DNA from 2 places in the Variovorax sp. P2_H12 genome. Region 2 is predicted to be linked to the other one. Evidence: riboswitches for the same ligand, from Rfam matches in the RefSeq annotation. Region 2 holds a riboswitch; the other holds the start of a gene.

Region 1 (3,398 bases), on a different contig from region 2:
GTGAGCGCGACCAGCTCGGCGCCGCTCAGGGCCGCCAGGGCGATGGCGCTCGTCACCGCTTTCTGCGAGAGAGGGGAGCCGTCGGTGGCGACCAGGATGCGCTTGAACATGGAATTCTCCTGTGTGGGTGGATCACCTGAGCTTAAAGCAGGCGCTGCGCGCCGCGGCTTGATTCATGTCAAGCCGCGGGGTGAATGCGCCCGGTCGCTCAGCCGTGCAGCCCTTTCCAGAGCATGTAGGCCGCCAGCAGATAGAGGATGCTTGCGAACACGCGCTTGAGCTTGCCCACCGGGAGGCTGTGCGCGGCCCGGGCGCCGAACGGCGCCACCAGGAAGCTGCAGACCGCGATCACCGCCAGCGCCGGCAGCCAGATGTAGCCGAACGAGCCCGCCGGCAGGCCCTGCACCGATTGGCCGCTGGCCACGTAGCCGGCCACGTTGGCGACCGCGATCGGGAAGCCGAGCGCGGCGCTGGTGGCGACCGCGTTGTGGATCGCGACGTTGCACCAGGTCATGAAAGGCACGCTGATGAAGCCGCCGCCGGCGCCGACCAGGCCGGAGATGAAACCGATCGCGCCGCCGGCCCCGAGCTGGCCCGCGGTGCCCGGCATCTGGCGCGTCGGCTTGGGCTTCTTGTCGAGGAACATCTGCGTGGCCGAGAAGCCGACGAAGAGCGCGAAGAAGATCGCCAGCGCGGTGCCCTTGAGCAGGCTGAAGACGCCCAGGCTGCCGGCCAGGCTGCCGATCACGATGCCGGGGGCGAGCCGCTTGACGATGTCCCAGCGCACCGCGCCGCGCCGATGGTGGGCGCGCACGCTGGAGATCGAAGTGAAGATGATGGTCGCCATCGAGGTCGCGATCGCCATCTTGACCGCGAGATCGGCGGCGACGCCGCGCTGGCCGAGGATGATCGTGATGAACGGCACCATCAGCATGCCGCCGCCGATGCCGAGCAGGCCGGCGAGGAATCCGGTGCCAATGCCGAGCAGGGCGAGTTCGGCGATCAGCAGGGGTTCGATGGTCATTCGCAAGGATCCAGAAAAAAGCCACGGCGCCGATCGCGGGGCCGTGGCTGTCAGTGAGAGGTGTCTGCGAGTGTGAGCCGAACCCGCATCCTGAACCAGGGTTCAGGTGGGCGAGGTCAGCAAGGCTTCGGGTTCATCTGACGCGAGATGATCACACCTGCCAAGCGATATTCCAAGCCCTGCTCCGGAGAGCATTGGTACAAGGAAATATAGAGCCCAGCCTCGCACCGCAGACGATGCGTATTTTACGCCCTGCAGCCGCGGGCGCGCCGGATCTTCAGAGGAGATGTCCGTCGCCGGCCAGGGCCTGGTCCAGGCGCTGGATCAATTGCACGGCGCGGACCTCGTCTTCGGTGGCGTCCGCCGCGGGCGCTGGCGCAGGTACAGGTGCAGGCACCGGGGCCGGCGCCGCTTCGCGCTGCACCAGGTCGAAGGCCAGGTTGAGCGAGGCCAGCACCGCGATGCGGTCGCGGGCCTTGACCTTGCCGGCATCGCGGATCTTGCACATCGCACCGTCGACGCGCTCGACCGCGTCGCGCAATTGCGCCTCGCCGCCTTCGGGGCAGCCGAGCAGGTAGCTCTGGCCCATGATCTGGACTTCGATTTGTTTCATCAGGAAGAGCTGGCGTCTTGGGTGGGATCGACCGGGAGCTGATCGAGCAGGGCGTCGAGGCGCGTGCGCGCCGCGGCGAGCCGCGACTTGAGCGTGTCGCGTTCGCGCGTGAGCGCGTCGACCTGGTCCTGCAGCAACGCATTGGTGCGCTGTACTTCTTCGTGGCGCACGAGCAGGCGCTCGACGCGCTCGGCGATCTGGTCAATACGGCTCGATGCTGGCATGGAGGGCGATTGTAGGTTCCGCCGCCGGCGCGTTCGCGCCGGGTTGTTCCGGGCACATGCCGACAAACCCTACAATTCCGCTCGTTGGTGCTCGCGCCGCGGTTCACGCGTCGCAGTTCAACGGGAAGCAGGAGTCGAAGCCCCCCGGGGCCGAACCAACCTGCGCTGCCCCCGCAACGGTCAAGCAGTCGGCGCCCTCGGGCGCCGCCCTCGTCAATCAGCCACTGGGTGCCCTGAAACAGGTGCCCGGGAAGGCGACGAGGGTTGCACTGCCAGCCCGGATACCGGCCAACGAGGCGGCTGCCGCATGCGCGATGCATGCAGGCGGCCATGACGTCCAAGCGCTGGCGGGGAAGCCGGCGAAGGACTTTGACCTTTTGTCGCCCCCATGAAAACCTGCGCTTTTTTGAAGCCCGCCTCCCGGTGCGCCTTGCCGCGGCTGCGGCCCCGCGCCCATGCCATTTCGTCGGCCGTCGCGGCCTTGATTGCCGGTGCTGTCGGCGTCCCTACGCTGGCGTCGGCCCAGGAGGCGGCGCCCGCGCTGCCCGAGATGGTGGTCACCGCGACCCGGGTGCCGACCCGCGCCGACGAACTGGTGTCCGACACCGTGGTCATCGACCGGGAGCAGATCGAGCAGCAGGCGAGCCGCACCCTGCCCGAAATCCTGGCCCGGCTGGCCGGCGTGCAGATCTCGGCCAACGGCGGCGCCGGCAAAGCGAGCAGCGTGTACATCCGCGGCGCCGAGCCGCGCCATACGATCCTGCTGATCGACGGCGTCCGCTACGGCTCCGCCACGCTCGGCACGCCGGTGTGGGACAACATCCCGGTCGAGATGATCGACCGGATCGAGGTGGTCAAGGGGCCGGCCTCGGCGCTCTACGGCAGCGACGGCGTCGGCGGCGTGGTGCAGATCTTCACGCGCAGGGCGAGCCCGGGTCAACCGGTGTTCGCCCCGCACGCCTCGACCACGATCGGCAGCGAGAGCTACAAGCAGATCACCGGCGGCTTCAGCGGCGCCGCGGGGGCCGCGACCTATTCGCTTGACGTCGCGCGCACGCTCAACGCGAAGTTCTCGTCGACCAACCCCAAGGTGCAGTTCGGCAACTTCAATCCGGACGACGACCCCTTCAACCAGACCGCGGTCAATGCGTCATTCGGCTACCAGCTCAACCCGGACTGGAAATTCGACGCCGCCATGCTCTACGCCGACGGGCTGAACCGCTTCGACGACGGCCCGAACCGCGACACGCGCGGCACCCTGCGCACCCAGACCGGCTACGTCGGCGTCCGCGGCCTCGTGATGTCGAACTGGACCACCCAGCTGCGTTATTCGCGCAGCGAGGACTACACGCGCGCGATCGTGGCCGCGCCTTTCAACCTGCCGGGCCTGTTCGAGACCGTCCAGGACCAGTACCTCTGGCAGAACGATATCGTGACACCGATCGGCACCGTGGTCGCCGGGCTCGAGCGCCGCGAACAGGACGTGAGGAGCGACACCCGCTACACCGTGACCGACCGCGCCATCGATTCGGGCTTC
Region 2 (3,398 bases):
CGATGCCCGGGCCCCGGTGTTGAGGTCCATGTTCTGGCGCTCCAGCTTCACGTAGTCCTGCCGCAGGCCGCCCACGAGGGTCCATCGGTCGCTGACCGACAGGGCATCTTCCATGAAGATCGAACCCGTGGGAATCCGTGCGTCGAAGATCGTGCGATTGCCGGCACCCGCGAACAGGGCGGGGTTCGCGGCAAAGACGCCGTAGCGTCCCGGGATGGTGGCGAACTCGCTCACTGAGAGCGCATTGTTGGCTGCGGTCGATCCGTTGGAGAAGTCGCGGTTGGAAGAAAAGTCGGTCTTCGTGTATTCAAGCCCCCCCACGAACCGGTTCTTCATTCCCCCGATCGGCGACGTGTTCGTGAGATCGAGCCGATCCGTCAGGATCTGGTGGTCGTGGGTGATGCCGACCAGGTCGCGCACGATGCGGCGCGGGGTGGCGAAGGCATAGGACTCCGCATTGCGCCACGTCCTGTCCGCCGTGTAGTAGGAAAGCTGGTTGCGCAGCTTCCATTCCGGCGCGATCTGCCAGCTGAGCTTGGCGCGCGTCCAGAGGCTGTCCGCACTCATCTCGGCATCGTCGAAGTTGTAGTTGCGAAACGCGATGCCGCGATCGACCACTCGCCCGCCGGCGTCGCTGACGATGTCCGTCGGCTGGAGCGCATAGGCGCGCGGCACCAGCGGCGTGCCCTGATAGGACAGCGCACTGTCCCTGGCGTAGTCCATCGACAGATCGAGCGTGAGCTCACGCGTCAATGCCGTGCTGAAGCCCATGGTGAGGTTGTCGTAGCGCTGCTTGTTGCGGTCGATGTACCCATCGGTCTGCTGATGGCTGTAGTCCAGTCGGAAAGCGCTGGCCTCGCCCACGTTGGCGCCCAGGCCGACGCCGGCCCTGGCCGTGCCGAAGCTTCCATAGGAAAGCATGGCCTCGGCCCCAGGGTTGTTGCGGTCGGGTCGCTTGGTCACGAAGTTGATGGCCGCGCCGATGGCGCCTTCACCGTAGAGCACCGAAGAGGGGCCCTTCAGGACTTCGATGCGCTCATAGTTCCAGGTGTCCTGGGTCCGGCTCACCATCGTCGGCACCGCAATGCGATCGCCGTCGAACAGATAGGTGATGAAGCCGCCGGTGAAGCCGCGCGTCGAGATCACCGATGGCGATCCGGGCGCTCCACCGGCAGTGATGCCCACGCCGCCGCGCAAGGCCTCCTCGAAAGTCCGTGCGCCACGCCGTTCCATGGTTTCCTGGCTGATCACCTCGACCGAAGCCGGCGTTTCCATGACGCTCAGGCCCAGCCTGCCGGCAACTTCGGTTGTTGCCTGAAGCGCCGGCGCCTGATCCTGCAGGGTGGCCGTCACCTCGACGGGTCGCAAGCTCACTTGCGCCAGCGCCGAGGTGCTGGCGAGCAGAGCGACAAGGCCCGGGATCGTGATGTGTTGGGTCGTGAAAGGACCTGAAACCCGGGTCCAGGCCCCGAGCTCGGCAGGCTTGCGCATATGCTGTTCCTCTAGCCCGCATTCCCGCTGGGCTGTTCAAAGAGACACACGCTGCAATTGCACGAGCCGATGCCAACCCGGCACGCAGGTGCCGAGCAGCCCGGACAAACGCACTCCCGCAGCGTCCGAAGGCGATTGCGAAGGCCGGTATCCGGGCTCGCGGGTTGCTGTCATGCGCTTGCGCACAACAACAGAAGCCTCGCCTTCCCACGCTCGACTCGAGCGCAGTGGCTGCGAACACCCGCAGGTGCTCACTCGAAACTTCTCTATCCGCTTACCGTTGCGGGGGCAGCGCAGGCATTGCGCGTCATCGACGCGCGCACCTGCTTCCCGTTTAACCTCCCAAACCATTTCCGGCATGGGGGGCACCTTCGAACCGTGGCGGAGATCGCTCCAGCAAGGAGCGATCTACCGTCGGGGCGGATTATAGGAAGCGCCGACGGGGCGCCGTCTCGATGCCGGCAATCAGCGCTCGCGCGGATCGGAATGACTTGAAGCCGTGCATCCGGTACAGATACTTCCACTGGCCAGCGACCCTGATGCAGGTTTCATCCATGCGTCCAACCTCGTCTTGGCGCCACAGAACCCAAACCGACATCGCTCCTCACGCTTCGGGATGCCTTTCGAAGAAGAAGCGGTCGGGCAGGATGGCCGGAGCGATGTAGTCGATGTCCTTGGCCGACACGCCGCAGGCGAGGAAGCCGTCGCGCCAATGCTGGACGACATTGACGAGTCGATCGATTTGCCCGCGCGCCTCTTCCGCCGACAAACCGAAACGCCCCGCCTGCGACAGGAGGTTGTAGATGCTGGCCGTGCGACCGTAGTCGCCGACGGTCAAGGCCAGGTCGCGCCTCTCCAGACTGACCACAGGTGCGGGCACGAGGTCGTAGGCCGGAGAGCGTGGCCGCCCCCTCGCGTCGAACGTGCATCCCTGATACGATTACGAAAAAGCCGAACTTGAGTTCCATTTTATCGAACAACCATGAGTATTCTCGGTAACGTCCAGCGCGTGCTTCTGCTTTTCGCGGAAGGCACCGACGACCTCAGCTTCACCGAGGCCGCCGCCCGCCTGGACCTGCCCAAGAGTTCTGCCTCGCACCTGCTCAACCAGATGACGCGCTACGGCCTGCTCGACCAGCACGCCAACAGCCGGCGCTATCGCCCGGGTGCACTGCTCGGCCGCGCGGCCCGCACGGCCTATGCCGCGACGCCGCTGGACGACGCCTGCCGCGAAACGCTGCTGCAGATCTCGTCCGAGAGCGGCCTGACCGCTTATCTCTCCGCGCTCAACGGCGCGGAGACGGTGGTGCTTCAACGCCTGAACGGCGACACGCCGGTGCAGGTGCTGTCTTCGCCCGGCTCGCGCCGCGCGGCGCCCGGAACCGCCATGGGCCGCGCCCTGCTCTCCCGATTGACGCCGGCCGAGATCGGCGCGCTCTATGGCACCGACACCGCAATGCCACTGCCGGCCACCGGGCAGTCGGGCCTGGCCGACGTCGGCGCGCTGATGCAGTGCCTGACACAGGTCCGGCATGTGCGGCACGCCATGGTCGTGGACAGCGCGATGCCCGGCATCGGCGCCATCGCTGCGGCGGTGCGCAATCCGCGCGACGGCGAACTGCGCGGCCTGTGCCTGTCGTTCGCGGCGGGGCGGCAGGCGGACACCGCGCAGACGCAGGCGTGGCGGCGTCTGGTACTCGATGCGGTCGGCACGTTGGGTCGCCGTATCGGCGACCCGGTCTGGCTGCCCGCAGGCGATGCCGACGCCCCGTGATCCCACAACCTTGCAACGTTCCATGAATCTCCTGCTTCTCAGCAACTCCACCAGCGACGCGGGCTATCTCACGCACGCCCTGCCCTGGATCCGCGATTGGGCCGCGGCCCAGGCCCCCACGACCGAAGCGCTG

The links. Region 2 has a riboswitch for cobalamin ahead of AC1DYK_RS32365 (TonB-dependent receptor). Riboswitches for the same ligand answer to the same signal wherever they lie in the genome.
Region 1: it holds a riboswitch for cobalamin, as region 2 does, so the genes downstream of both, AC1DYK_RS18890 (bifunctional adenosylcobinamide kinase/adenosylcobinamide-phosphate guanylyltransferase) here and AC1DYK_RS32365 (TonB-dependent receptor) in region 2, are expected to answer to the same signal.

Annotation. Positions count from the first base shown of each region.
Region 1 covers NZ_JBFUFO010000024.1:102,332-105,729, reverse strand. The annotation lists gene AC1DYK_RS18910 (universal stress protein) at 1-110, opposite strand, end outside; gene AC1DYK_RS18905 (sulfite exporter TauE/SafE family protein) at 209-1,024, opposite strand; gene AC1DYK_RS18900 (cell division protein ZapA) at 1,302-1,637, opposite strand; gene AC1DYK_RS18895 (DUF904 domain-containing protein) at 1,637-1,861, opposite strand; cobalamin riboswitch at 1,931-2,168, shown strand; gene AC1DYK_RS18890 (bifunctional adenosylcobinamide kinase/adenosylcobinamide-phosphate guanylyltransferase) at 2,250-3,398, shown strand, end outside.
Region 2 covers NZ_JBFUFO010000060.1:22,435-25,832, forward strand. The annotation lists gene AC1DYK_RS32365 (TonB-dependent receptor) at 1-1,491, opposite strand, end outside; cobalamin riboswitch at 1,617-1,878, opposite strand; gene AC1DYK_RS32370 (hypothetical protein) at 2,096-2,329, opposite strand; gene AC1DYK_RS32375 (IclR family transcriptional regulator) at 2,474-3,265, shown strand; gene pepE (dipeptidase PepE) at 3,288-3,398, shown strand, end outside.